DNA from 3 places in the Rhizobium sp. P2_G2 genome. Region 3 is predicted to be linked to each of the others. Evidence: riboswitches for the same ligand, from Rfam matches in the RefSeq annotation. Region 3 holds a riboswitch; each other region holds the start of a gene.
The links. A riboswitch is a leader RNA that binds a small molecule or an ion and turns the genes downstream of it on or off. The one in region 3 is predicted to bind cobalamin.
Positions count from the first base shown of each region.

Region 1 (9,981 bases), on a different contig from region 3:
CGCTTCCTTGCGTTAACGCACTGATTTCACAGCGTAAAAATGCGTGAATTCTAGGCCGTCCTTGCCTTGACTATCCGAAAGCCTGAAACTATGTTGCAGCCGGCTTGGAGGCGGGGGTCTGTCAAGCTTTCCGATCGAGGCCCTACCGGCCTTGCATCTCTGAAATGACTGGGTTAAGGCCTGTTTTTCAGAGGAGTAAGGGATGGAGACGGACCCCAAGGACAGTCTGGAAGAACGCAAGCGGCAGCTCGAAAGCAAGCTGGCGCAGGCGCGACAAGGCGACGATGGCAACGACAAAGCCGCCAATGATGGCCGGACTGGCTATTCGCAGGCGCTGAAGCTGTCATCGGAATTTGTCGCTGCCGTGATCGTCGGTGCGATGATCGGCTATCTTCTCGATCTGGTCCTACCCACCAAGCCGTGGGGGTTGATCGTTTTTCTTCTCCTTGGATTTTGTGCGGGCATCTTGAATGTCCTGAGAACGGCAGGGGTCGTGAATTCCCCTCATCCGGTCGACAGGATTGGCGAGCACCGCGAGAAGAACGGCAAGCGTTGAGCTGCATCCGCGGTTTGGCGAACAGGATAAATGAGAGAGAGCGCACGTGGCGAGCCCTGACAAGGTAGATCCGATCCACCAGTTCCACATCAACACGATCGTGCCGCTGGGCAAGTTCGACTTCACCAATTCGTCGCTGTTCATGGTGATCGTCGTCGTCGTGGGTGTTAGCTTTCTGATGTGGGCATCTTCTGCCAAGGCGGTCATTCCCGGCCGTGCGCAGTCGCTCGCGGAATTGTCCTACGAATTCATCGCCAAAATGCTGAAGGACAGTGCCGGCAGCCAGGGCATGAAGTTCTTTCCGCTGGTCTTTTCGCTGTTCATGTTCGTTCTGTTGTCGAACCTCTTTGGCCTGGTGCCTGGCTTCTACACGGTGACGAGCCAGATCATCGTCACCTTTGCATTGGCGCTTCTCGTCATCCTGACGGTGGTGATTTACGGTATCTGGAAGCATGGTTTCCATTTCTTCGGCTTGTTCGTGCCGTCGGGCGTGCCTGCCGTGCTGATCCCGCTGGTAAGCGCGATTGAGATAATCTCCTTTCTCTCGCGTCCGATCAGCCTTTCCGTCCGTCTTTTCGCCAACATGCTGGCCGGTCACATCACCCTGAAAGTGTTTGCCGGCTTCGTCTTCACGCTCGGTCTGCTCGGTCCGGTCGGCTATGTCGGCGCGATCCTGCCGCTTGCCATGACCGTGGCGCTGACGGCGCTGGAATTCCTGGTCGCCTTCCTGCAGGCCTACGTGTTTGCCGTTCTGACCTGCATGTATCTGAACGACGCCCTGCATCCGGGACACTAATCAAAAGAAACCGGCTGGCGAAGACGCCCGCCACGCAATAGTCGCAACAACTGACACTAAAGGAGTTCAAAATGGACGTGGAAGCAGCAAAGCTAATCGGTGCAGGTATCGCTTGCCTGGGCATGGGTGGTGCAGCTATCGGTCTCGGCAGCATTTTCGGCAACTACCTGGCTGGCGCTCTTCGCAATCCGTCTGCCGCTGATGGCCAGTTCGGCCGCCTGATCTTCGGCTTCGCCGTTACGGAAGCTCTGGGCATCTTCTCGCTCCTCGTCGCGCTGCTCGCCCTCTTCAAGTAATTGGCGCTTAAAGCACCGGGTCACGGGAGCAATCTCGTGACCTGTTTTGATGCCATATCCTTGCCTGGAGGTAGGAATGTTTGTGACGACAGCCTATGCTCTGTCGGCCACGGCCGCCGAAACGGACGCGACCAAGCCCGCCGCCACCGCGACGAACACCGAAAAAGGTGTGCCGCCGAAGGTGGAGCATGAGGCGTTTCCGCCATTCGATCCCAGCCATTTTCCGTCGCAGCTGCTCTGGCTCGCGATCACATTTGGTATTTTCTATTATCTCGTCTCGAAGATGATCTCGCCACGCATCGGCGGCATCATTGCTGCCCGTGAGGGCCGCATCGCCGGTGACCTCGCCGAGGCCAAGCGGATGAAGGACGAGGCCGACGCTGCCGTCGCCAAGTACGAGGCCGAACTTGCCGAGGCTCGCTCCAAGGCGCAGGCGATCGCTCGCGAAGCCGGCGACGAAGCCAAGGGCAAAGCCGACGCAGAGCGCACCAAGCTCGAAAGCGAGCTTTCCAAGAAGATTTCCGAGGCTGAAGCCAGCATCGCCGAGATCAAGAACCGGGCGTTGGGCGAGGTAAACACGGTTGCCGAAGACACGGCTGCCGAGATCGTCGAAGCGCTTGCCGGCATATCCGTAAACAAGGCCGATGCCGCTTCCGCGGTCGCGGCTGCCAAGGGCTGATCGGGAGGTTCGTCATGGATGCAACTTTATGGGCCCAGACCTGGGCACAAGTCGCCCTGGTGATTTTTCTCGGCGTCGTGATCTACCTCAAGGTTCCAGGCATGATCGCCAAGAGCCTCGATGCACGTGCCGCTAAGATCGCCGATGAGCTCGATTCCGCCAAGAGACTGCGTGAAGAAGCCCAGTCGCTTCTGGCGGAATACCAGAAGAAGCGCAAGGAAGCCGAAGCGGAAGCTGCCGAGATCGTCGCTGTCGCCAAGCGTGAGGCCGAAGCGCTGGCCGAAGAGGCCAAGCAGAAGACGGCCGACTATGTCGCCCGCCGCACTGCGCTCTCCGAGCAGAAGATCAAGCAGGCCGAGCACGAAGCGATCACCGCTGTCCGCTCGGCTGCCGTCGACCTGGCCGTCGCCGCCGCTGAAAAGCTGATGGCGAGCAAGCTGGACGAAAATACGTCAAATGGCCTGTTCGACAAGGCCGTCGGCGAAGTCAAGGCGCGCCTCAACTAAGCGCAAGCGGACAACTGCCAGCACATTTTAAAACCCGCCTCGTCACCGAGGCGGGTTTTTCATTTCTTGCGGCATTCGATCTCGCGATAGAATGACAGGACATGCGAGGCCTCTGGCCAGCGCTCCCGGTAGATCAGCTTGTCGAGCGGGATTTTCTCCCGCCAGCCCTTCACCGCCAGTTCCGGTGAGGTATAGAGCTGTTCGACATAGCCGACGCAGAGATAGGCGATGATCTCGACGCTTTCGGGAATGCCGAGATGCGTCTTCAGCCGGTCATGGTCGAAAATGCTGACCCAGCCGACGCCGACGCCTTCCGCACGCGCGGCAAGCCAGAAATTCTGTACGGCGCAGACGGTGCTATAGAGGTCCATGTTGGGGTTATGCGTTCGCCCGAGGACAAAGTCGCCACCGCGCTTACGGTCGCAGGTGATGCAGAGATTGACCGGCGCCTTCAATATGCCTTCGAGCTTCAGCGACATATACCGGCGCTTCTGCTCGCCCTCCAGGCGATCGGAGGCTTCGAGATTGGCATCATGGAAGATGCGATGGACAGCCCGCCGATTCTCTTCGTCGCGGATGACCATGAAGTTCCACGGCTGCATATAGCCCACCGACGGTGCGGCATGGGCCGCTGTCAGCAGGCGATGAAGAACATCGTCCGGCACCGGATCGGGCAGGAATTCATTGCGCACGTCGCGGCGCGAATGAATGGCGCGGTAGACCGCTGCGGTCTCGGATTCGGAAAACGGACCGGCCGCCGCAAGGTGGCGAGAAATGGAGGCGTGCATCGTCAATCCCCGACGGAATGCCTTCTCAGCTGGCGCCGTCCGCGCGCCCGCGTCTATCATGTCCGGCCGGTCTTCTGGCTTGGGATCATCTGGCGCTGCAGCCTTCCCGGTTTCCCAGTGGCATCAGGCAAAAGCCCGGCAGCCCATCCCCCTTACAGCGTTGGGCACGCGCCGGCATCACACCGGCTTCCCGATTCTCCCATATTCTGGGCACCGGACACACTTGTTTAAGCAGAAGCGGTGAGGGGAGGCAAGCGGTACGCCGACCTCGAATGCCGCAATCAATCCTTCCGCAGCGGGCGGAATGTCATCCTGTGGATGGCGCAGGGGCCAAGCTCGACAATGGCATTGCGATGGAACTCTGTCGCGTAGCCGGCATGGAATTCAAAGCCATAACCCGGATAGCGGCGGCCTGCCGCGACCATCATCCGGTCGCGTGTCACCTTGGCAACGATGGACGCCGCGGCAATCGACAGGGACCGTGCATCGCCGGAAACGATCGCCTTGCCGGGGCAGGGCAGGCCGGGCGCTACGTCGCGGCCGTCGATGATGGCAAAATGCGGACGGCTATGCAGCGAATGCGCCGCACGGCGCATGGCTTCGAGGCTTGCCCGCAGGATATTTATCCTATCGATTTCTGGCGCTGAGACGGACGAGATTGCCACGTCGAGCGCACTGGCAAGAATGAGCTCGTAGAGCGCTTCGCGCCGCTCCGCCGTCAATTGCTTGGAGTCGTTAAGGCCATCAGGGATATTGTCGGGGTCAAGCACCACGGCACTTGCGACCACCGGACCGGCCAAGGGGCCGCGGCCGACTTCATCGATGCCGGCCACCAGCCGGTAGCCGTCGCGCATCAATCCCTGCTCGAACCGGAACGTTGGAGCCGGCTCGATTTCCTCCAGGGGCAGGGAATCGGCGAGAAGTCTCATGCGGGTTCAAATGACACTTCCACCGATTCCCCGCAAGTCCCGGAACGAGGGCGGCGTTCCTAGGACTGGGTGCGCAGGCCGGCGGGACAGGGATTGCCGGCGGCGCGGAATTCAGTGCCTCGGCCTGATGCGGGCAGGGTGCGAGTGAGACACTGAAGTTTTCGCCGATCCGGTACGGCAGGCGGGCCGCCCCGGATCGACCAAGACATGCACAAACAAAGACCTAAAGCAGGCTGAGCTGTACGCCCGCACCGCTCGGCGGCACGAAAAGCTCCGTGTTCAGCGGCATGCTGCGCGTCCTGCGAATGCCGAGCTTCTTGGCTGCCAGCTCGAATCGGCGGCTGATCTGCCAGGCATAGGGGCCTTCGCCCTTCATCCGCTTGCCGAATTCCGCATCGTAATCCTTGCCGCCGCGCATCGAGCGGATCAGGCTCATCACGTGCCGGTAGCGGTCCGGATAATTCCTGAGCAGCCAGTCGCGGAATAGTGGGCTGACTTCGAGCGGCAGGCGCAGCAGCACATAGCTTGCCTCCTTGGCGCCGGCAGCAGCGCCTGAATCGAGGATGCGCTCCAACTCGTGATCGTTCAGCGCAGGGATCATCGGCGCTGCCATCACTGCCGTCGTCACGCCAGCCTCGGTCAGCGCCCGGATTGCCTCCAGCCGCCTCGACGGGGTCGAAGCGCGCGGTTCCATCAGCCGTGCCAGCCGCCGGTCGAGCGTCGTCACCGAAATCCCGACTCGTGCCAGGCCGCGCTCCGCCATTTTGGCGATGATGTCGATATCGCGCATGACTAGCGCCGACTTGGTGACGATCGATACCGGATGATTCGCCGCATTCAGCACTTCGAGGATCTGGCGCATGATCCGCCATTCCTTCTCGATCGGCTGGTAAGGGTCGGTATTGGTGCCGATGGCAATGGCTTTCGGCTTGTAGCCGGGCTTTGAGAGTTCGCGTTCGAGAAGTTTTGCCGCATCCGGCTTGGCAAACAGCTTGCTTTCGAAGTCGAGCCCCGGCGACAGGCCCATATAGGCATGCGTCGGCCGCGCAAAGCAGTAGACACAGCCATGTTCGCAGCCACGATAGGGGTTGATCGAACGGTCGAACGGAATGTCCGGGCTTTCGTTGCGGGTGATGATCGCGCGCGGCTTTTCCACCTGCACTTCGGTCTTGAACGGCTCCAGCGTTTCGATTGTCTGCCAGCCGTCATCGAGCACTTCGCGCTCCTGCGGCTCGAAGCGGCCGGACGGGTTGATGCCGGCGCCACGACCGCGACGGCGGTCAATATCAATGCGCAGACCGCTTTCCTTCAGCAAACCATCGGCAAGCTCTGCCGTGTTGGCAGGCGCGAATGCGGCCTGCCTCGAAAGAGACAGATTGATCATTGGGCAACTCCTGCGAGGCGACTCTCTGCCCCGTCATGATTATTTTCCTATCTTCAAAACGAGAACAATGCAAGAACAAATTTGCCGACTGGCATTTTCAGGGCTGTTGTAATAACGATTGACCATGCTGACTGTTTTGCTGGAATGCCGGGATAACGAGCCGGAATTGGCGCATACGCTGGCGGTGCTGGTGTCGGGCGCGGTGGATGGATTGGTGAGCGACGTGATCGTGCTCGACCATGGTTCACGCGACGGTTCCGCGCGCGTTGCCGACGCCGCGGGCTGCAAATTCTTCGACACCTGGACGCTCGACGAGACGATCCGCAATGCGCGCGGCGATTGGCTGATGCTCTTGGAGCCTGGCGCGCGGCCGCAAAGCGGCTGGATCGAGGAAATCCTCGAATATGCTTCACTCGCGAAGGCGCCGGCACGCTTTTCGCCGTCACGCCGATTCCGCCGGCCGTTCTTCAAACGGTGGCGGCGCAAGGGCGAACTGGAACTCGGCCTGGTACTGCCCAAGCGTCAGGCCAGCGCACTCGTGCAGCCCGGCATGGACCTCAAAGGGCTTGCCAAGGCCTCTGCCGCTAAGACGTTGCGGTCGGAACTGATCCCAGCCTGGGTGCTGCGCGAGCGCCGTTAGGCGGCGGCATCCACGGAGAGTTGGATGCCCTGATAGCGCTGTAGCGTGGCAAGCACCTTGAACAACTGATCTGCACGCGGATTGCCGGCCTTGCCGAACATCCGCATCAGGCCTCTCTCGGAAATGCCTGTTCGTTCCGACAGTTCGCGGAAGCCGATCGTCGCTTCGATATAATCGTGCAGCACGCTTTTTGCCGTCGGCAGGTCGTCGCCGAGCAGCACTTCCACGGCCTCCGAAAGCAGCGCGAAGCGGAAGGCATGGTCCGATTGCAGGCGGGCTCTGATATTCTTTTTGAAGTCTTTTGGGAGAGCCATCTTCGGCATCCTGATCACTATTTGAGTACACTCGGATATATAGGGGCGAGTTCGTCGCAATCACGGCGACGCGATCAAATAAATTCTCATTTTCGTGAAATATGATGAATGCCGGGCCAGGCGTGGCCAATGAGCCACACCGCCGAGGCGGAAATGGCATTTCGTTATCAAATGGTTAACGGGCTTCGGCATTTCTCGGAAGGCGGCCAATTCCTCGGCATATCCTGATCCGGATCGCGACATGCCCGCCGATGAAGGTTCCCCTCCGGCAAGGCATGTCATCTCATTGTGCGTCTGCCTTTTGGTCTGTCACCGAATGACGGAAGATCTGGCTCAGAACGAGAAGTCGCTGACATTGAGGTCGCCGACCAGGGTATGCTGGAGGGTCAGCGTATCGGTACCCATGTGGATCACCAGATCGCCATTGGACGCGCTCACGTGGTTGTTGACCAGGTCGTTGAAGTCACTGATGGCATTTTGACCTGTCAGGTCGATATGGTCTGTTCCAGCCTTGAAGTCTGTAATTGTGTCTTGACCGTCATGCGTCGCGAAAACGAAGACGTCCTTGCCCGATCCGCCTACCAGGAGATCGTTGCCTTGGCCGCCATCAAGGGTGTCGCTGCCGGCCATGCCCATCAACGTGTTGTCGCCGTGATTGCCGGTGAGCGCATTGGCGCTCTTTGTGCCTGTTCCGTCAATACTGGCATTGCCGAGCAGGATCAGATTTTCGACATTGGCCGTCAGCGTGTAAGTCACCGTCGATTTGACCGTGTCGGTGCCGCCACCGGCATCTTCCTGAAGATGCACCTTGGCATCATCGGTAATCAGCGTGTCGTTGCCCTTCTGACCGTAGATATCATGATCGACCTTGCCGCCACGATTGTCGAAGGTGTCGTCCCCTTCGCCCATATAGATCAAGCCCTTCATCTGGCCGTGGTTGGTCACCGTGTCATCGCCGTAGCTGCCGGAGAATGCCCATGCTCCTTTCAACAAGCCATCATTGGTCAGGGTCGACGTCGTATGATACGAACCATCGAACTGAACGGCGGCACTTTGCGATGTGATGCGGCCACCCGCTTCATTGACAACGCTGACATCACCAAGGCCGCCGGCCGAGATGCCATTCTGGCCGCCCGAGATGTGCCCGAAATTGGTCACCGTCTGCTGGACGCTTTGCAGCCACACGCCGTAGTTTGAGCCATCGATGGTGCCATGGTTGGTGAGTTGTTGATTGCCAAAGCCCAGCTCAACGCCGACGCCGGCCTCGACAACCCCGGTCGAGGTGATCTTGACGTCGCAGCCGCTCGGGTCAGAGTTCACGGCGGTATCGGTATTGCCGTCTCCGCCGGTTACGTGTCCTTTTATGATGAGATGGCTATTTGAAACGCCATCCTGGTAAAACAGCGCATCCGGACTATCCGTTGTGATCGATGCCCCTTGTTCCAGAATGTAAGTGGTATTCGAGGCGGTCATTTTGTAGGCAGACGTGAGCTTGCCGTCGATTGAGATGATGAGTGGAATGACCTTCACCATGGAGCCGGTTTCCTTGTAGCGACATTTTCTGCTGGATAGAACGTTTCAGCGAGATACTTCGAGTGAAGCCGTTGTTCATTTTGTTTCAGCGGGAAATTTCGCAAAAGCAACTACAGGCGTCCGGCTGTCCTATGCTTTTGAAGCACCAAGATCGGTAGCAATTCTCTACGACAGGCCAAGCGCCCACCCACAGAGTGATGGGAGCAAAGCGACGCATTTTCCGACGCGCGGACGATGACATGCGGGCCCCGGCTCAACATGCAGGGAAAGCCGGGGATTATCTCATTCAAGTGGGCGGAAGACCTATCCAGCGATCTTGGAGAAATCCGCAACCGTGCCGGTGGCACTGCGAATCGCGGCAAGCAGTGCGAGCCGATTGGCGCGGATCTCCGGGTTCTCGTCGTTGACCAGCACGGTGTCGAAGAACGTGTCGACCGGGCTGCGCAGCTTTGACAACGCTTCCATGGCGCCTTCGAAGTTTTCGCGAGCGACAGTTTCCGCAGCCCCTTGAGAGGCCGTCACGATTGCCGAGTGCAGCGCCCGTTCGGCTGGAAGCGTCAGCAATTGCAGGTCGATGCGATCGGCGATCGCCGTGCCCTTCTTTTCCTCTGCCGCCAGCAACTGCGTGGCACGTTTGGTCCCGGCCAGAAGATTGGTGCCGTCCTCGGAGGTGAGGAAGGTCGACAGCGCTTCGGCGCGGCGGACGATGGTCAGAAGATCATCGGCATCTTCGGTCAGAACGGCGTCGACGATATCGTGGCGGCGGCCGGCGTCGCGGAGATAGACCTTCAGTCGGTCATGGAAGAAGGAGAGGAGGTCTCGATCCTCGGCTATGGTCAGCAACGGTAACCGGATGCCGTTCTCAAGAAGAATGCGGATCACGCCCAGCACTGCGCGGCGCAGCGCATAGGGGTCTTTCGAACCTGTCGGCTTCTCGTCGATCGCCCAGAAGCCAACCAGCGTATCCAGCTTGTCGGCCAGTGCCACCGTGATAGCGACCGGATCGGTTGGAATGCGATCCGAGGGGCCTTGCGGCTTGTAATGGTCCTCGATCGCTGCCGCGACAGATGAATCCTCGCCTTGCAGTACCGCATATTTTCGGCCCATCAGGCCTTGCAGTTCCGGGAATTCGCCGACTGCCTCGGTCCGAAGATCGGCCTTGGCGAGCACCACGGCGCGGTCGACCTTGATCGGGTCGGCCTTGGTGACTTTCGCCAGTTCCGACGCCAGTGCCCGAATGCGCTCCACCCGATCACCCTGCGTGCCGAGCTTGGCATGGAAGGTGACGTTGAGGTGATCCAGCTTGGCCATGCGCTGATCAAGCGGCTTCTTGAGATCAAGGCCGAACTTGGCGGCAGATGCGGTCAGCGTGTCGAGGTCGGGCATGTCGCCCTGGTCGCGCCTGTAGAAATGCAGCGCATCGGAGAGACGGGCGCGCACGACCTTGCCATTGCCGTGAATGATCTCGGCACCGCCATCCTTTGCCTCGATATTGGAGACGAGGATGAAATGGTTGGAGAGCGCGTCGCTGCCGTTGCGGCGGGTGACGAAGCACTTTTG
Region 1 is NZ_JBFUFF010000010.1:104,736-114,716, reverse strand. Features, by position in the region: gene AC1D06_RS11100 (AtpZ/AtpI family protein) at 203-556, shown strand; gene AC1D06_RS11095 (F0F1 ATP synthase subunit A) at 603-1,352, shown strand; gene AC1D06_RS11090 (F0F1 ATP synthase subunit C) at 1,424-1,648, shown strand; gene AC1D06_RS11085 (F0F1 ATP synthase subunit B) at 1,725-2,327, shown strand; gene AC1D06_RS11080 (F0F1 ATP synthase subunit B) at 2,342-2,833, shown strand; gene bluB (5,6-dimethylbenzimidazole synthase) at 2,893-3,621, opposite strand; cobalamin riboswitch at 3,669-3,854, opposite strand; gene AC1D06_RS11070 (ribonuclease HII) at 3,903-4,550, opposite strand; gene AC1D06_RS11065 (PA0069 family radical SAM protein) at 4,774-5,934, opposite strand; gene AC1D06_RS11060 (glycosyltransferase family 2 protein) at 6,059-6,574, shown strand; gene AC1D06_RS11055 (helix-turn-helix domain-containing transcriptional regulator) at 6,571-6,888, opposite strand; gene AC1D06_RS11050 (hypothetical protein) at 7,222-8,421, opposite strand; gene glyS (glycine--tRNA ligase subunit beta) at 8,725-9,981, opposite strand, start outside.
Region 1: another riboswitch for cobalamin. It lies ahead of bluB (5,6-dimethylbenzimidazole synthase); the one in region 3 lies ahead of AC1D06_RS17290 (aromatic ring-hydroxylating oxygenase subunit alpha).

Region 2 (9,981 bases), on a different contig from region 3:
TGACCAACCGCCATGCAGCCGCGCCCTTGTTGGCCGACGCTGCGACGCTGGCGATCTCGGTATCGGCGGCGGACAGGAAGACGATATCGCCCGGCGACTGGCCGAGATCAAAGGCCTCGTCGCTGTCTGATATCGAACCTTTCTGGGCGAGAAGAAGATGCATTCGCTAAAACCTATTCAATCCAACGCCATTCACCCCAGCGCTTTGATCTCCCGCATGATCGCTTCATCATCCATCTCGTCATGCAAACCGATCACCACCAGCCGTGTGCCGCGCGTCTCCCCCGGCGTCCAGGCGCGGTCGAAATAACTGTCGATGCGCGAACCGACCGCCTGGATCACCAGCCGCATCGGCTTGCCCTTGACCTCGGCAAAGCCCTTGAGGCGCAGGATGTCGTGACGGTCGATGATCGGCTTCAGCTTTTCGATGAAGGCGGCCGGCTCGTCGACAGCACCAAGTTCGACGACAAAGCTTTCGAACTCGTCATGATCATGCGCGTGGCCGTCGCCCTCGTGCTCCAGTTCGTGATGCGATTTGCGGTTGGAAATATCGTTCTCGGTGCCGATGCCCAGGCCCAGCAGGACGGAGGCCGGGATGTCGCCGTGGCGCGATTCGATCATCCGCGGCTTGCGGGCGGTGGCGCCGGTGACGATGGCGCGCACCGATTTCAGGGACGCCTCGTCAAGCAGGTCGGCCTTGTTGAGCACGATGAGGTCGGCGGCGGTCAATTGGTCCTCGAACAGCTCCTCGATCGGGCTTTCGTGGTCGAGCCCGGCATCGTTGACGCGCTGGGCGTCGAGCGCGTCATGATCATCGGCAAAGCGGCCGGCGGCGACGGCGGCACTGTCCACCACGGTCACCACGCCATCGACGGTTACCGCTGTCTTGATACCCGGCCAATTGAAGGCGGCGACCAACGGTTGCGGTAGCGCCAGGCCCGATGTCTCGATGACGATATGGTCGGGCCGGTCCTTGCGTTCAAGCAGCTTTTCCATGGTCGGGATGAAGTCGTCGGCCACGGTGCAGCAGATGCAGCCATTGTTGAGCTCGATAATGTCGTCCTCCGTACAGGCCTCGGCGCCGCAGCCCTTGAGCACGTCGCCATCGACGCCGAGATCGCCGAATTCGTTGATGATCAACGCGATCTTGCGGCCGCCGGCATTCATCAGCATGTTGCGGATCATCGTCGTCTTGCCGGCGCCGAGAAAGCCGGTGATCACCGTGGCGGGTATCTTCTGCATGGTCTTATCCCTTCATCTTCAGCGGCAATCCGGCCGCCACGAAATAGACGTCGCGGGCTTTCGCCGCGATCGATTGGTGCAGCCGGCCGGCATGGTCGCGGAAATCGCGCGCCATGCGATTTTCCGGCACGATGCCAAGCCCGACCTCGTTGGAGACCAGGATCAGCGTGGCTTTCGCTTGCCCCAGATGGTCGGCGAGCGCGGCAAATTCCGGCGCCAGCGCATGCTCCTCCATCATCAGATTGGTGAGCCAGAGCGTAAGGCAGTCGACGAGGACGACATTTCCCGGATGATCGACGGACCGAAGCGTTGCGACAAGGTCTACAGGCACTTCATGCGTCGTCCAGGCGTCGCCGCGCTGCACCTTATGATGTGCGATGCGGTCCGCCATTTCGGCGTCCCAGGCCCGACCAGTGGCGACATAATGGCGCGCAAGCCCGCTCTCGGCGGCCAGCCGCTCTGCAAAAGACGATTTGCCGGAGCGCGCACCGCCCAGGACGAATACGCTGGCAGGAGAAGAAAGAGCGGCCATCACGCGAAAACCGCGAGGCTATTTATACAGCCGCAAAGGCTGCGAACAGGATCGGGCGCCATCACAACCTCCGTGCTGCTGGCCAATAAAAACCGGGCGAGAATGCCCCTTGCTTGTCTGGCAGGTCTCCTGGCTCGCGGTTGCCACGTGGATTTCTCACACGCTATCGACATCCCCTCGCCTTCCCGGAATTTGGGCGCTGCGCAGACCGACGATTCGTAGAAGAAGAGGCGTCCAGTCCGTGTTGCCGTAGCGTCATTCCAGTGGCTTTGAAGCGACCTCTGCCCCATTTCGCGCCTGCGGCACCATGCCGTTTATCCGCGATATCGACGTCGATCACTCCTGGGGATGCCTCGCCGCTCTACAGTCGCGGGGTCGGCCGGGATGACAATGCCCTGATTGGGTCCATTCGTCCCGTTCCCTTTTGATCCCTGGGGCAAAGCCTTTCGGGAACCAAACATCGTCAAGAACTAGGGATTCCGTTGCGACAAGTCAATCGCATCTGCGACATTGTCGGCGGCGGTTTGGTTATGCAGCACCCATCTTGCGGCTCGCCCGGCGGGCTTCATAGAGCGACTTGTATCGGGCATATTCCTCGGCGCGCAGGATATGCCCCGGTCCCCAGGGCTTGGCAGTGCCGGCAAAATGCAGGATGCCGTCATTGCCAGTCGGTTCCTGCGCCGGTACGGCGTTCCAGATCGGATCGAATTCGGCGCGATTGGACCGTGCATACATGTTGAGCGCGTCCTGATCGTTCATGGCGAAATTCTCGACCAGCGGCACGGTCAGGCGCGAGGATTGGTCGTCACGCATCTGCGCCAGGTTCATCAGCGTCACACCGGCGTTGAAAGCCCGGAAATCGAGTCGTCCACAGGCATGCAGATGGCGGCGCAATTGCCAGGCCTTGGCGCTCTTCATCCGGTAAGTGGCGCGCTGCAAGAGGTCGTGACCCGTCCGCCAGGACAAGGGAATGCTGCTCTTGCCTGCCAGAGGCGCATCGCCAAGGTCCATGTCGTAGAGCTTGGCCAGATCGCCCTGGATGACGATATCGACGTCGAGATAGATGATCTTATCGACGTGCCCGAGCAAATCCGGCAGCAGCAAACGGTCGATCGTCGATGCGGTCGTGTGCTTGAGCAGGTTCAGATCGTCGGTATAGTTCACCTTGTCGAAATCGTAGATGGTGAACTGCGCTTCCGGGAAATCAGCGGCCAGATCCTCGAAATAGCTGCGCGCAATACCGCGGGCCAGGACGTGGAAAATGGCCGGCCGCGAGAGATTGCGGACCGCCGACTCAATCGTCACCGGCAGCATGTCGCAAAGATTGGCGTCGAGCGCGAAGGCGCCAATGACAGGATTGCTCCCCTCTGCAACCGGGTTGAGCGTATAGGCATCGGCGCGCAGCGCAGTGACGATAGCTCCGATGTCGAAGGACGGCTCCGGCCAAGCCGGAAAATCCGCGCAATAGGCGTCAGCTGCTGCAAGGTCTGCTTCGCAGATATTGCGCCATTTTTCGTAAACGCGCTCCTCGCTGGCGCCGTTGAAGATCAGCCGCAGGATCAGTTCGATCTTCTCGGCAACATTGCTGCGCATGCGTTCGAAGCGCGGCTTGCCGAGCCGCATCAGGCCTTCGAAGCGCACATCGCCCTTGTTCTTCGGCTTGAAGGTGACATCGAGGCCAATCGAGGTGCAGGGAAGATAGCAATGCAGCCGCGACGTCGCGATCTTCGAATAGCGCCGATAGCCGTTGAGCAGCTTGGTCGCAGCGTCGAGCGCATCGACGAGCTTCATTTCGCGCACACCGTCTTCGGCCTGCGTATAGGGCACGGCGTTGAGACTGGCAAATTCGTCGTCCTTGGTAGAATAATCGACGAGCGCGATCGTATCCTCGCCGGCATGCGGGACGTCATCGGTGAAAATCTGGCCGATCGTGGTGGTGACGCAGCCGGAGAAGAAAGCCTGCACGCCCTTTTCGCGCAACAGATAGACTGTCGTCCAGTCGCGACAACCGATCGGCTGGTATTTCCTCAGATAGTCGATCGCCTTGTCCGACAGCATCTCGCGATTGTTGACGTGGAAGGAGATAAAGATCGGTCGGATGTTATCATGGAACGGAAAATCGAACATCGTCTCGAAGACGGGATGCATGTACCAGCCATAGGCAAACATCCACGTCTTCTCGGGAATCGAATCCCAGGAGGAGAAGTCGCGATTGACTGCGATGGGACGGATCTTCGCCGTCCGTTTCACCAAACGGCCTTCCGGGGCGATCCGCGTCTTCAGTTCTTCCAGCTTGCGGCCGAGTTCGCTGTCGTCATAGCGTACGGACTGGAAGCGCGCGAGATTGGACAGGAAGGCGAGCGTCTGGACATAGTCGCCGATATTGGTCGTCGCATGGTGACGATCGATCATCTTGTAGTCGATGATGCCGAGATTGATCGTCTCGGCCTCGGAAGCCGGCGTGGCGGGATGATCGCGCTCGGGATGGCTTGCGAGATAGTCGCGCGCCCATTCGAGGTCGATGCGTTCCTCCTCCGTCAGTCCCCCGAAAGCGGGATCGATTTTGGCGATCCGTTCGATCAGCGTCGCCAGCAGATCATAGTTCTTCAGCGCCCCGGCGCGCTGGGCGATCAGCCAAAGGTCGGCTTGCTTTAGAGCCTTTGGCTCCGCATCGAGCATCGCGGTGAGCCTAGCCTGCGCGGCCTCCGGCTCTTTCTCCAGCCAGAGGCCGAAAAACGCACCCGATACGACCTGCATGGCATGGTCGCGGCCGGCCTTGTTGAAAAGGTGCCAGGCGAAATCACTATATTCGGTGCCGAGTGCGACGAGAGCCATGCCGAGATGCCCAAGCACCTCCGTCTCCGGCGAGGCCAGCAGGTTCTGAGAAAATGCAGAGGCAAGCCGCCGCTGGCGCGTCTCAAGAAGCTCGCGAATGAACGGGATGGCGTGCGAGGCAAGATCGGGAGCCTTGAGCAGGCTTTCGGCACGTTGCTCAGAGGCGAGCCGCTGCTCCTCGCGGGTCGTCGTCGCTAGGCCTTCGAGACCTTCGGCAGGCGAACCCTGCGATTTCTCGAAATACTTGGAAACGACGTCCTCGACACTATCCTGCACGACCATTCGCCTTCAAACAAGCGCCGTCCGGCAACGGCTATTCCATCGGCAGCGGCGCCTGCGGGCTCCATCCTGCCGAGCATTTGACTGACTTGAGCGATCCTGCGATCGGACATGCCATGTCTCGCCGACGCCGCGCTTATCGTCAAAAAGTGGGCAATAGGCAAGCCGCTTTGTCCATGAAGGACTGCAGACGTGGCGGGGAAACATTCAATCCTGTGCCGATATCAATAGCAAAACGGGCCGTCGAAACGGCCCGTCGCGAGACTTGCGAACGCGGCTTTGACTCAGCAGAAGCGTCGCCTGCGGCAGATGACCACCTTGTTACGCTTGAACTTGTGGCGTCCGATCACCACCGCGCCGAGGACACCCGCGGCAATCGCAGCGTCGACGCCGGGATGCCGTTCTTCGACGATGATTTTCTCGCGGCGCGGCCGGACGACGACGGGTTGCTCGGCCACATCGGGATGAGCGGCGACCCATTGGGCGTAGGAGACCTTGGATTGGATGCGGATCTGGGCGATCTGGTCACCGGAGAGATAGCCGCTCACCGGCGCGTTGTTGTCCTGCTGCCATGCGCTGATGGCATTGCGGGTGTTCGGGCCATAGGCGCCATCGGTTCCCATCGTGTCATAGCCGAGCGCGGTCAGCCGGCCCTGCATCTCGTGACGCGTTTCGCGCGTCGACAGATAGGTGTCCTCGGTTTCCGGTGTTCCCTCGGTATAGTGCACCTGCTGCCTGCGCACGGTGTTCTGGCCCATATCGGTATTCTGCGACTTGTTGTCCATCTGGTTATCGGCCGTCTGGTTCTGGTCGTCGCTCTGCTGATCGTTCTGGGTCTGGTCCGTCTGGGTCTGGTCGTCGGCCTGGTTCTGATCGTCGGTCTTCGCCTGGTCGTTCTGATCGTCCGCCTGGTTTTGATCGTTGGCCTGGTTTTGATCGTCAGCTTGGTTTTGATCCTGAGCCTGATTCTGATCATCGGCCTGGTTCTGGTCGTCTGCCGTCTGGTTGTTCTTCAGCTTGGCCGTCTGTTCAGTCTTGCTGTCGTCACCCTCGTCGATATTGCTGGCCGGCTGTTCGGCAGCGGTGAGTTGCACGATGCGGGCCTGGGCGATCGCGGCGAACTTGCCCTTGGGGAAGGCCTTCAGATAGGCCTCATATTCCGGGATCGTATTGCCGTCGGAGGCGGCCTTCCAGACCGCATATTCCTGTTCCCATTCGCTGGACGGGGCCTTGGCCTGATCGTTCGGCTTGCTCAAGTCCTTGATCTTGGTCTGGCTGTCGTCCTGCGCCGTCTGAGTATCGGCGGCCGGCTGCTGCTGGTCAGCCTTCGCCTGCGTCTGATCTTCCGCAGGGGTCGTGGTCTTGGCGACGACGACCTTGGTCTCGGCGGGCGTCTTGGTCTCAGTGGGCGTTTTGGCGGCAGCGACCAGCGCATCGAGGCGGCTCTTCGCCACCTTGGCGAACTTGCCTTTCGGGAAAGCCTTCAGATATTTTTCGTAATCGGCCTGCGTGCCGGTCTTGGAGACCTGTTTCCACATCGCCAGGTCTTTTTGCTTGTCGGCTTCGCTCTCGGTCGCAGCCGTGTCTGCCGAGCGCGTCACCGTCGTGGTCGCATCGGCCGTCTGGGTCGTCTTCTCGACAACCTTGGTCGTGTTGGCGGTTTTGGTGCCGTTGAGCTCGTCGATGCGGGTCTTGGCGACGCTGGCGAACTTGCCGGTCGGGTAGATCTTCAGATAGGCCTGATAGTCGCCGACCGTATTGCCCTTTGAAGCTGTGCGCCAGGCCTGGAACTCCTGCTGCCAGCCGGAGTCGCCGGGGGCCTGGGCAGCAGGCGCGGACTGGGCATGCGCAATGCCGATGCCGACCATCGGCGTGACGGACATGGAAAGGCTGACAGCTGATGCCATCAGCAGCCTGAAATGTTTGGAAAGCGTCATGAATTTTCCCCCGATTTCACCTGAAATGATCATTCCGGCGCTGTCTTTCCTCTGGCGCGACAATAGCCGAATTGACCGGGGAAAGCAAAGATGCTTCCCCTCGTTCCAGTTGAGTGACGCAATTCATCTTCGGTTTATTCTACGGCAATGAAGTTTTTTTGCGCTTCAGGCAGGGCAATCCTCAGGCAGACTGCAGCCGCCGCTGAAGAAGCGCTTCGAGCCAATCCCGGTCCAGCACCTGCGCGAGTTCCTGGGCGACTGCATCGAGCGCCTGGTCGACCTCGGCACGATAGTTGCGTGATCCGCCCTCAATGCCGAAATCGGCCAGGAGCCTGGCTCGGAAACCGTCATTGTCGAAGATGCGATGCAGATAGGTTCCTGCCACCCGCCCATCCGCCGACATAGCGCCGTCGGGTTCACCCTCGATTGCGACATAGGGACGTGTGCGATCCGGCCCGGATGTTTCGCCGAGATGGATCTGGTAACCGGTGAGCGGCACATCGTAGGCAAGCGAATGGGCACCGCTGTTGGCCACCGTCTTTTCCGGCGCCATCACTGTCTCAACGTCGAGAAGGCCAAGGCCCTCGATCTCTTTTTGCTCGCCTTCGAGCCCGAGCGGATCGAGAATACGGCTGCCGAGCATCTGGTAGCCGCCGCAAATGCCGAGCACCCGGCCCCCGCGCCTGACATGGGCGATGATCTCTTTGTCCCAGCCATTGTCGCGCAAGGCGTTGAGATCGCCGATCGTCGATTTCGAGCCCGGCAGCACGATCAATCCCGCATCGGCAGGCATTGCCTCGCCGGGCCGGACGAAGGTCAGGTCCACCGCCTCTTCAGCGCGAAGTGCATCGAAATCGTCGAAATTGGCGATTCTGGGCGTTACCGGCACGGCGATCCTGAGCGGCTTGGCCTCGCCTTTCGCCAACCGTTCAAGCGTCACCGAATCCTCAGCCGGCAGCCGTCCGGCCGCTTTCAGCCAGGGAACGACGCCGAAGCATGGCCATCCGGTAAACCCCTCAATCGCCCTTATGCCGTCATCGAACAGGCTGACATCGCCGCGGAACTTGTTGATCAGATAGCCGGTTACCATGTCCCGGTCCTCCGGCGGCAGGATCACATGCGTGCCGACGATCGAGGCGATGACCCCGCCCCGATCGATGTCGCCCACCAGCACCACCGGCACATCGGCCGCGCGCGCAAAACCCATATTGGCAATGTCGCCGCGGCGAAGGTTGATCTCGGCCGGCGAGCCCGCCCCCTCGACGATGACGAGATCGGCGTCTGCCGAGATCAAAGCAAAGCTTTCCAGTACCTTTTCAAGCAGCGCCGGTTTCATGCCCTGATAGTCGCGCGCCCTGGCCTGGCCATAGACCCTGCCCTGGACGACGATCTGGCTGCCATTGTCGCTCTGCGGCTTCAGCAGCACCGGGTTCATATGCACGGAAGAGGGCGTGCGGGCTGCAAGCGCCTGCAACCATTGCGCCCGGCCGATCTCGCCGCCATCATCGCTGACCGCGGCATTGTTGGACATGTTCTGCGGCTTGAACGGCCGGACCTTCAGGCCATGATTGGCCGCAAGCCGGCAGAGACCGGCGACCAGCACGGTCTTGCCGACATCCGAGCCCGTTCCCTGCAGCATGATCGTGCGCGCCATATCCAACTCCTTCTGTCACCCTCCGCATGCCACCGCACGGCATTCGGCGCAAGAAACCATTCCGCCGATTTCCGACGCAAAGAGAAACAGCAACGTTTTGGTTGCCATTTGCGTTTCACTATGGGATGGAAAAGCAACTTCTTGGTTGCCATTTAATCCATTCAGCAAGGAGACCATCATGTCCGAGACGATAGAAAACGCAGCCGCCACACCCGACACCATCATCCAGAGCATCGAGATCAACGCACCGGTCGCGCGCGTCTGGCGCGCACTGACCGACCACCGCGAATTCGGCGAATGGTTCCGCGTCAAGCTGGAAGCGCCGTTCGAACCGGGCAAGGAGTCGCGCGGCAACATCACCCATCCCGGTTATGAGCATGTCGTCTGGAAGGCTACGGTCAAGCAAATGCGCGAGCCCGACCTGTTCTCGTTCACCTGGATACCCTATGCGGTCGACCCGAATGTCGATTATTCGCATGAGGACCCGACACTGGTGGAATTCCGCTTGCACCCGACCGCGTCCGGCACGAAACTGACGGTCATCGAATCCGGCTTCGTCAAGGTCCCGGCCCATCGTCGGGCGGAAGCTTTCCGGATGAACAATATGGGCTGGGCGGCGCAGGTGCAGAACATAAAAAGCCATGTCGAATCCTGAACAACATTCCGCCGTTCTGGGCGCCGCACCGATCTTCGCGGCGCTGGGAGACCGCACGCGCCTGTCGCTTTTGAAGAAACTCTGCACCGGCGGGCGCCAGTCGATCGTCCGACTCTCGATCGACACCAACCTGACCCGCCAGGCCGTGACCAAACATCTCCGCGTGCTCGAAGACGCAGGCCTCGTTTGCGTGAGCCGCATCGGGCGCGAAAGCCAATATGTCTTCCAGCCCGAACCGATCGCCGTCGCCAAGACCTATCTCGACGACGTCTCGCGGCAATGGGGCGACGCGCTGGAGCGGCTGAAGATCTTCATAGAACAGCAGCCCGACGCAATGTGATACGCATCACCATGCTACGACATGTCCTAAAACGACGAAAAACCGTGCCGCCCCCTCTCGGGCCAAAGCACGGTTCGCCGCATATATCTGATTTGCCGGACAATACGCGTCTGGCAAATGTCTCCGGTACGCACTACCTGATCCGGAGAACAGCGGGGCTGATCGCCGGCTGCGACTTCACCATTAGCCGGACATCGTTACCGGGCGGTTATTAAGAGTTTAAACAATGGTGAATTCGTACTTTTTTCCGGAAAAATAAAAATATTTGCATCCTGCCTGCGACGACGCATGTGAGACACAAAACGTCTCGGTGAAAACGTTGATGCGACAGGTTGTTTGAAACACCCGCCAAAATAACAACCAATACCATCAGGCACCCGAGGCGCCGCTACCTTTGGTACGTATTTTTTGAGCCTTCACCCGAGCCAAGTCGAAGTTTTGCCCAGCATATTAGCAAATGCTCCTATGAAGGCAGTTGATTTCTTTGCTCAAACCCGTACATTCAAA
Region 2 is NZ_JBFUFF010000109.1:9,566-19,546, reverse strand. Features, by position in the region: partial or broken gene AC1D06_RS36325 (cobaltochelatase subunit CobN) at 1-163, opposite strand, end outside; gene cobW (cobalamin biosynthesis protein CobW) at 193-1,242, opposite strand; gene cobU (bifunctional adenosylcobinamide kinase/adenosylcobinamide-phosphate guanylyltransferase) at 1,247-1,774, opposite strand; cobalamin riboswitch at 1,877-2,247, opposite strand; gene AC1D06_RS36310 (glycosyltransferase) at 2,303-4,885, opposite strand; gene AC1D06_RS36305 (peptidoglycan-binding protein) at 5,173-6,825, opposite strand; gene AC1D06_RS36300 (cobyric acid synthase) at 7,007-8,479, opposite strand; gene AC1D06_RS36295 (SRPBCC family protein) at 8,658-9,134, shown strand; gene AC1D06_RS36290 (ArsR/SmtB family transcription factor) at 9,121-9,474, shown strand.
Region 2: another riboswitch for cobalamin. It lies ahead of cobU (bifunctional adenosylcobinamide kinase/adenosylcobinamide-phosphate guanylyltransferase); the one in region 3 lies ahead of AC1D06_RS17290 (aromatic ring-hydroxylating oxygenase subunit alpha).

Region 3 (8,885 bases):
TGTTCCTGCCGCAGGTCGTGAAGTCGGCGCGCGTGATGAAGCAGGCGGTTGCGGTACTCTTGCCCTACATGGAAGCCGAGAAGGCCGCCAATGGCGGCGGGGAACGCCGCGCGGCCGGCAAGATCCTGATGGCCACGGTGAAGGGCGATGTCCATGATATCGGCAAGAACATTGTCGGCGTCGTGCTCGCCTGCAACAATTACGAGATCATCGATCTCGGCGTCATGGTGCCAGCGACGAAAATCCTCGAAACGGCAAAGGCGGAGGATGTCGATATCATCGGCTTATCCGGCCTGATCACGCCATCGCTCGATGAGATGGTGCATGTCGCCTCGGAAATGGAGCGGCAGGGTTTTGACATTCCGCTGCTGATCGGCGGCGCGACGACGAGCCGCGTCCACACGGCGGTGAAAATCCATCCGCGCTACGAGGCGGGCCAGGCGGTCTATGTCACCGATGCCTCGCGCGCGGTCGGCGTTGTCGGCAGCCTGCTGAGCGCCGATATGAAGCAGGGCTATGTTGACGCCATCCGCGCCGAATACCGCAAAGTGGCGGACCAGCACGCCAGGGCGGAGGCTGCCAAGCAACGTGTCAGCCTGGCCGCTGCCCGCGCCAACGCCCACAAGATCGACTGGGCGAACGACCAGCCGCCAATGCCCACATTTCTCGGCCGACGCGTGTTCGACACCTGGGACCTCGCCGAACTCGCCCGCTATATCGACTGGACACCGTTCTTCCAGACCTGGGAGTTGAAAGGCCGCTATCCGCAAATCCTCGAGGACGAGAAGCAGGGTGCGTCGGCGCGGCAATTGTTCGACGATGCGCAGGCGATGCTGCAGAAGATCATCGAGGAGAAGTGGTTCGCACCCAAAGCAGTGATCGGCTTCTGGCCCGCCAACGCGGTCGGTGATGACATTCGCCTGTTCACCGATGAAAGTCGCAGTCAGGAACTCGACATCTTCTTCACGCTGCGCCAGCAGCTGACCAAACGTGACGGCAAGGCCAATGTGGCGCTCTCGGATTTCGTTGCCCCGCTCTCGTCCGGCAAGCCGGACTATGTCGGCGGCTTCGTCGTCACCGCCGGTATTGAGGAAGTGGCGATCGCTGAACGATTCGAGCGGGCCAATGACGATTATTCTTCGATTCTCGTCAAGGCTCTGGCAGATCGTTTCGCCGAGGCCTTCGCCGAGCGCATGCACGAAGTCGTGCGTAAGGAATTCTGGGCCTATGCGATGGATGAAGAGTTCGCGCCGGATGAATTGATCGGTGAACCCTACCAGGGCATTCGCCCCGCGCCGGGTTACCCGGCGCAGCCCGACCATACGGAAAAGGCGACGCTTTTCCGCTTGTTGGATGCAGAAAACACGGCTGGGGTGAGCCTCACGGAAAGCTATGCGATGTGGCCGGGATCATCGGTCTCCGGCATCTATCTCAGCCATCCGGAAAGCTATTATTTTGGTGTCGCCAAGGTGGAGCGCGACCAGGTCGAAGACTATGCGGCGCGCAAGGGCATGGCTGTCGCAGAGGTCGAGCGCTGGCTCGGGCCGGTGCTGAATTACATTCCGGAACCGACGGCAGAAGCAGCGGAATAAAGCCTCCAGATTGTTGTGGCTACGCCATCGCGCTGTCGCAAATGACGTTGCGATGCCGCATCATCTGTGGTCTCATGAGGATGCTTGAGGTGCCGGACGGTTCTTGGAATCGTCCGGAGAATTGGGAAGCCGGTTAAAATCCGGCGCTGCCCCCGCAACGGTAGCAGAACGTAATTGCGACGGGAGTCCACTGGGCCAACAGCCTGGGAAGGAGTCGCAAGGTCCGAAAGGACGGTTCTGGAGCCCGGAAACCAGCCTCGGGATTTTAACTCGACTGATCGCGGTGGGCGGTCAAGAGGCGGATGGCTCGTGGCGTCGGAAACCCTAATCCGAAGAACGCGACGGCTGCACGTTTCCCTATGTCCACCATGCCCAGTCCTTGAACCCGACGAGGACCGACCATGGATATCCGTTCCGAAATGCTTTCCCGGCTGAAGACCCGCAAACCCGGCTTCAGCCTCGCTCAGCCATTCTACATCGACCCAGACTATTACCAGCAGGACCTGGAGCATATCTGGTACAAGGATTGGCTCTTCATTGGTCACGATTGCGAAATCCCCGCTGCGGGCAATTATTTCACCGTCCAGGTCGGTGCCTATCCTGTCGTCATCCTTCGAGACAACGACGGAAACATCAAGGCTTTCCACAATTCCTGCCGCCACCGCGGTTCGCGTGTCTGCCAGGATCACAAGGGTTCGGCGGCGAAGCTTGTCTGTCCCTATCATCAATGGACCTACGATCTCGACGGATCGCTGCTCTTCGCCCGGCAGATGGGCGAGAATTTCGACAAGACCGGTTTCGGCCTCAAGTCGGTCGCCTGTGAACTGGCCGGTGGCTATCTCTTCATCTCGCTCGCCGACCAGCCGATGGATTTCGCACCGTTCCGGGCGATGATGGAGCCCTATTTCCTGCCGCATCGGCTGCGCGACGCCAAGGTCGCCTACGAGAGCACGATCATCGAGAAAGGCAACTGGAAGCTCGTCTGGGAGAACAACAGGGAGTGCTACCATTGCGCCGGCAATCACCCGGAGCTCTGCAAGACCTTCCCGGAAGCGCCGACTGTCAGCGGCGTCAACGGCGCCAAGGACGATCCGGAAATCGCCGCACACTGGGAGAAATGCGAAGCCGCCGGCCTGCCGAGCGCCTTCGTCATCGATGAGCAAGGCCAGTATCGCACCACCCGCATGCCGCTACTGCGCGAGGCGATCAGCTACACGATCTCTGGCCGCAAAGCCGTGCAGATGCGGCTTTCGGACAATGTCAACATGGATCGGATCGGTACCTTGCTGCTCTACCACTATCCGACCACCTGGAACCACATCCTCAGCGACCATGCCATCACCTTCCGTGTCCTGCCGATCAGCGCCACGGAAACCGCGGTCACCACCAAGTGGCTCGTGCATAAGGATGCCGTCGAGGGCATCGACTATCGCCTCGATGAACTCATTCATGTCTGGACCGAGACCAACGACCAGGATCGGCAGATCGTCGAGGAGAATGCGCGCGGCATCCATTCGCCGGCTTACGAGCCCGGCCCTTATTCGGAAATGCATGAAGGCGGCGTGATCCAGTTCGTCGACTGGTATGCGAGCTTCATGCAAGAGCGGCTGGCCGGCAAGGATAAGCCCGCACTCCGCTCCGTCGCCTGACCGGGAGGGCACCATGAACATGATGGTGACCGGCGTCACGCCAGCGGCTTTGCCGCTCGATCAATCGAAACCATGGAATTCCGCCCGCCAAATGCTGGTCTGCACCAGCGTCGTCGACGAAGCGCCGGATGTGAAGACCTTTACCTTCGCCGTCGAGGGCGGAGGCTGGTTCAGCTATATGTCGGGCCAGTTCATCACCGTCGAACTACGTGCCAAGGGCGGCGACCTGCATCGCACCTATACGATCTCGTCCTCGCCGTCACGGCCTTATGCCATCGCCATTACCATCAAGGCGCAGCCGAACAGCGTCGGCACGCGATGGATGTTCGACAACGTCAAGCCGGGCAGCCGCATCCGCGCCTATGGGCCTAGTGGCCACTTCACGCTGGCGCGCCACCAGGCGAAGAAATACCTATTCATCTCAGCCGGCTCCGGCATCACACCCATGATGTCGATGCTGCGCTGGCTGTCGGATTGCGCGCCAGGCGCGGATGTCGTCTTTCTCAACTCGGCGCGGCGGCCGGAGGAGATCATTTTTCGCGAGGAGCTCGAATTACTGGCTAAGCGGATGGCGAACCTGTCGCTCGGCTTCCTGCCCGAAGGGCGATCCGTCGCCTCGCCATGGGCAGGCCTGATGGGCCGCCTCGATCGCCACAAACTGTCGATGCTGGTACCGGATTTCATGGGCCGCGAGGTCTTCTGCTGCGGGCCGGAGCCGTTCATGAACGCTGTGAGCGGGATCATCCGCGCCGAAGGCTTCGACATGGGGCACTATCATCAGGAAAGCTTTGGCGCGACGTCGATTGCCGAGAGCGTCCACAAGCAGGCTGAGGATGTAACAATCGAGGGCAGGGCCGCCGGAATGACCGTCAGCTTCCTCGGCTCGAACGAGGAGGTGGTTTGCGAACCGGGCAAGACTATTCTTGAGGCGGCACGCCTGGCAGGCGTTCGTATTCCTGCTGCATGCGAATCCGGCATCTGCGGCACCTGCAAAGTGCTGAAGCGCTCCGGCGAGGTCGACATGCGCCACAATGGCGGCATCAGCGACCAGGAGGTCGCGGGCGGATTCGTCCTTGCCTGCTGCTCCAGGCCGCTCACCTCCATCGACATCGAGGCGTGAGCATGGGGGAGATCTTCAATAGAAGAGACACGTCCGAGGATATGTTCCTCGCCTGGTTCTTAAAGCTGCCTGACAGCGCCAATGTCGCCGATGCGGCGCGTATCGAGATCGCCCGCATCGACAGAGCCGCATCACCGTCGGATGAGGTCGCGCGCCTTCGATCGCTGCTGTATCAAGCCACCCTCAACCAACCTGTCGCCTCACGTCAGCGCCGGCGGCAGCGCCACTGATATGCATCGAGGAGAAAACCGTGAAAGGCTGCAGCCCCTAGCAAGACCTCTGAGCACGCCAACGATAGTGATCGGCGATCAGAGAAAACTCCAGGCGGATGTCCCCTTCAAACTTGGATCCCGTCTTTCCGTCTGTTTGCTGACCTGGGCCTGGCGCATGGAATAGCCGTATTCGACCACTTTGACGCCATCGACGACGAACAGCTGCGATTCGTCGAGACCAGGCTGCAGCGCGCCGGTAATCGAGACGAATTCGTAGGATTTCGTGATGCGCAACGGCGTCTTCGGGAAAACATGGATGATCTGGTTCGCCGGTGGCGCGGGCATGTGGCTGCAGGCTCCCGCGACCGGCACCAGCAGGAACTCGTAGACCAGATCCCCTTCGCTATCGACCGGCAGGACAAAGCCGCTCAGCTCGACGACCGTGTCGTCGTGGTCCCAAGGCAGCGTTTCGCCACCCGGCCCAGGCTTGGCCACGCCGGAGAAAGGATCGCTCGGTCCCTGATTGGCAGGGCGCAATTCGCTCCAGAGGATTTCCTGCGTTTGCGCACAGACACCGGATGTCGCGTAGACCAGGCCAAAAGTGACGATTGCACACTTCAGAGAGGTGAGGTGGAGTCGCATATCTGCATTCCAATAAGCTGATCTAGCCACAAGGCACGCTGTTCCTTCGAGGCTTCGCGGGGAACTATAGAGCCCATCCAGCCAATGACAATCGGGTATTTTTGATCGGGCTCCGTCCTCACGCAGGCGATCTCCGGTCTTGTCGCCGTCAGCTTTCTCCACTGACCGATATTTCAGCCGGGTCAAATCTCAGTGCGCTGCCTCATGTCCTCCGCTGGCCGGTTTTTTGATGAAAAACGCGGTGATCACCGCCGCGATCGAGATGATCGCGCCGCAGAGGAATGCCCCTCGTATTCCGGCGGTGGTCGCGGCCGCCGCCGTGACACCGTCGCCATGGCCAACACTCGAAGCGGTCATCGTCATGATGGCGACGAAGAGTGCTGTGCCGGCGGCGCCGGCGACCTGCTGGGTAGTGCCGATCATCGCACTGCCATGCGAATAGAGGTGGGGCGGCAGTGCGCCCAGGCTGGCCGTGAACAGCGGCGTGAACATCAGCGCCAGGCCGATGCTGAGCACGATATGGGCTGCCAGCAGCAGCCAGAATGGCGTGTTCGGCTGGATGAATGTCAGGCTCCACATCAACAGGCTGAACAGGATGGCGCCCGGCACCACCAGCGGCATCGGGCCATGCTTGTCGAACAGGCTGCCGACCGTCGGCGCGCAAAGACCCATGATCAGGCCGCCCGGCAGCAGCAGCAGGCCGGTCTGCAGCGTCGTCAGGCCGAGCACATTCTGCAGATAGATCGGCAATAGGATGAAGACGCCGAACATCGACATCATCAGGATGACCATCATGATCGCCGGGATGGTGAAGGCCTTGATCGTCAGGGTGCGCATATCAAGCAGGGCCCGATCCTGCCTCTGAAGCTGCATCTGCCGCAGGATGAAGAGCGCGATGACGAACGCACCCACGATGAGCGGGATCCAGGGCGAGATGATCGGCGGATGGATCGCCGCCTCGCCGAGGCCGCTCAGGCCGTAGACGAAGCTGCCGAAGCCGATGGCCGAAAGCGGAATGGAAACGAGATCGATCGGCGCCGTCTTCGGCTCCGTGACATTGCGCATCTTCCAAGCGCCGAGCGCCAGCGCTGCCAGCGCGATCGGCAGGACCAGCAGGAAGAGCCAGCGCCAAGGGAGTGTGCTAAGGATCAGGCCCGAAATCGTCGGCCCGATCGCGGGCGCCACGGAGATGACGATCGAGATATTGCCCATCGTCTTGCCGCGCGATTCCGGCGGCACCAGGTGCATGACCGTGCTCATCAGGAGCGGCATCATGATTGCCGTGCCCGATGCCTGCACGATCCGCCCGATCACCAGCATGGGAAAGCCCGGCGACAGCGCCGACACCAGCGTGCCGGCACTGAACAGCGCCATGGCCAGCATGAACACGGGCCGCGTATTGAGCCGTTGCAGCAGATAGCCGGTCACCGGGATGACGACGGCCATGGTCAGCATGAAGGCCGTGGTCAGCCACTGCGCCAGGCTGGCGGAAATCTTGAGATCGGTCATCAGGTGCGGCAGCGCCACGCCCATGATGGTTTCATTGAGAATGACCACGAAGGCGGACACCAGCAGCAGGCCGATCACCAGCTTGTTGCGGGCGCTCTGGTCCTCTGTTTCGGGTATATCTTCGGCATTGGAAACGGCTTGGGAATCGAGGGTCATCGCGGTGCCTTCAACGGGTGCTGGAAAGATCGGCGCTCAAAATCTGCGAGCATCACCATGACGCTGCGGTGAGAGACGATCCGACAATCTTGCCAATATTTTTTCGCTCGGGCCGTTTTCAAGCCGAGTTATGCAGGTGATGATCCCGCTCCGGGGACATCGAGTGCCTGCCCCTCAAGGCAGCCGGTGTATAACTACACCAGGAACGACACGCTCGGCAATCTCACAAAGATGCCAATGATGCGTCAGGTAGATCACCTGTCCCACCTTGGCCATTTCGCCGAGCAGGCGGAACACCTCTTCGGAGCGGGGATTGTCGAAACTCTCCATGATGTCGTCGGCGACAAATGGGACCGGCGGACGGAGTGCGGCGAACTCCTCATAACCGGCAAGCCTGAGCGCCAGATAGAGCTGGAACTGGGTGCCGGTCGACATGGCATCGGCAAGCTTCGAACTGCCGTCACCCGACACGCCGATCAGGATTTCCTTGTCCTTGTCGGGTTGCGAGGTAAGGCCTGAATAGCTGCCGCCGGTGATCAGGCGAAAAGCCTCCGAAGCGCGGTTCATCATCGAGCTGCGATGTTTTTCGCGGTAGATATGCAGCGCCTGTTCGGCGGCGAGCGTGCCGGTCCTGAGTGTGAGATAACGTCGCGCCAGATCCTCGATTTCGAGGAAGATGGTGCGACGTCTGGCTTCGATCCGGGCGACCGCGTCGTCGCCGCCGACGGCCTCCAGCTTTTGCCATGCCAGCGACATGTCGGAATAAAGCAGCTTTGCCTGCTCGGTCAGGTCCTCGATGCGCCTGTCCAGTTCCAGTGCATCGCGTTCGGTGGCATTGGCATCGATACCGGCAAGCGTTTGCTCGGCCTCCTCGAAGCTCGCCGCCCGCAACAGCTCGGTGATCTGGTGGCCGAGCGCAACAATCCGCTCTTCCAGCCTCTCCCGGTCCTTCGCCAGGTTCAGGAATGTCTCGACCGTCGCCAAGGAATCCGCATCAAAATAGGCGGTCAATTCGTTCTTTCGCGCGGTGTGGACGGCAAGTTCCTCCTCCAGCCCGCGGCGCCTGGTCTGCTGTTTTTCCAGCTCCGCTTGTTTGTCGGCCCGTAGCTGCGCGGCACGCTTTGCGGTCGCGTGGCGCTCGACCAGCGCATTGGCGGCGGCGAGAGGATCTCCTGATGGTTGGCTCTGGCCGCTTTCGGCAAGCAGGGCAGCGATCTCGCCACTGAACTGCTCCTGGTCACGCTCCATCGCGGCGATGCGCTGCGAGAGATCATCACGCTCCCTTAGCACGGCAGGTAGCGTGACAAGAACGTCGAGCATGGCGCGTACCGCAGCGATCGACCCGGCTTTGTCGGCAAACCACGTGCGTGACAACGCCGCGCCCCAGTCGCGGTCCCAAGTTGAAATGCCGGCATCCGCCTCGCGCAAAACTCTTTCGCGCTCCGCCAGATCACGCGCGAGATCGGCAAGCGCTTTTTTATGCGCCAGTCGGGCCTCTTCTGCAGCCTTGCTCGCGGCAAGCACATCGCTTGCGGCCCGTGCAAGGTCTGGCAAAGGCAATTCATCAGCGTCGATCCCGGCGCCGGCAAGCGCAGTCACCAGCGCGGCACCGTGTTTTGCCAATTCGGCGCGGAGAGCTTCCACCATATCGTCTGCCTGCCGGACATCATCCGAGGCCGCAAGCGCCGTAGCGCGTCTGGTGCTCCACGCCTCCAGCAGGGCAACGCGGTCCACCGCACCGCCATCCTGCATCAACGGCTCGGGCAAGAGCCCGCCGACCCGTTCGGCAAGCGCGTCGTGTTCCGTCCGCGCCTGCACCAGAAACTCCTGTTGCCGCCCGATGGCCGCCGCGGTCTCCGCTTCCGTCTGCCTGAGCTGGCGCAGTTCGGCCAGGTCCTGCGCCCGCGACAGCCGGCCGGCCGATAGCGCGTCGTCCTGCCACATCCGCTCTTCGAATGTCCTGGCGGTGTTGCCATCCAGCGTCACGAGATGCGCTTGCCACGCC
Region 3 is NZ_JBFUFF010000021.1:67,611-76,495, reverse strand. Features, by position in the region: gene metH (methionine synthase) at 1-1,592, shown strand, start outside; cobalamin riboswitch at 1,663-1,866, shown strand; gene AC1D06_RS17290 (aromatic ring-hydroxylating oxygenase subunit alpha) at 1,994-3,241, shown strand; gene AC1D06_RS17285 (FAD-binding oxidoreductase) at 3,255-4,361, shown strand; gene AC1D06_RS17280 (hypothetical protein) at 4,364-4,591, shown strand; gene AC1D06_RS17275 (DUF3299 domain-containing protein) at 4,670-5,215, opposite strand; gene AC1D06_RS17270 (DHA2 family efflux MFS transporter permease subunit) at 5,405-6,880, opposite strand; gene AC1D06_RS17265 (AAA family ATPase) at 7,055-8,885, opposite strand, start outside.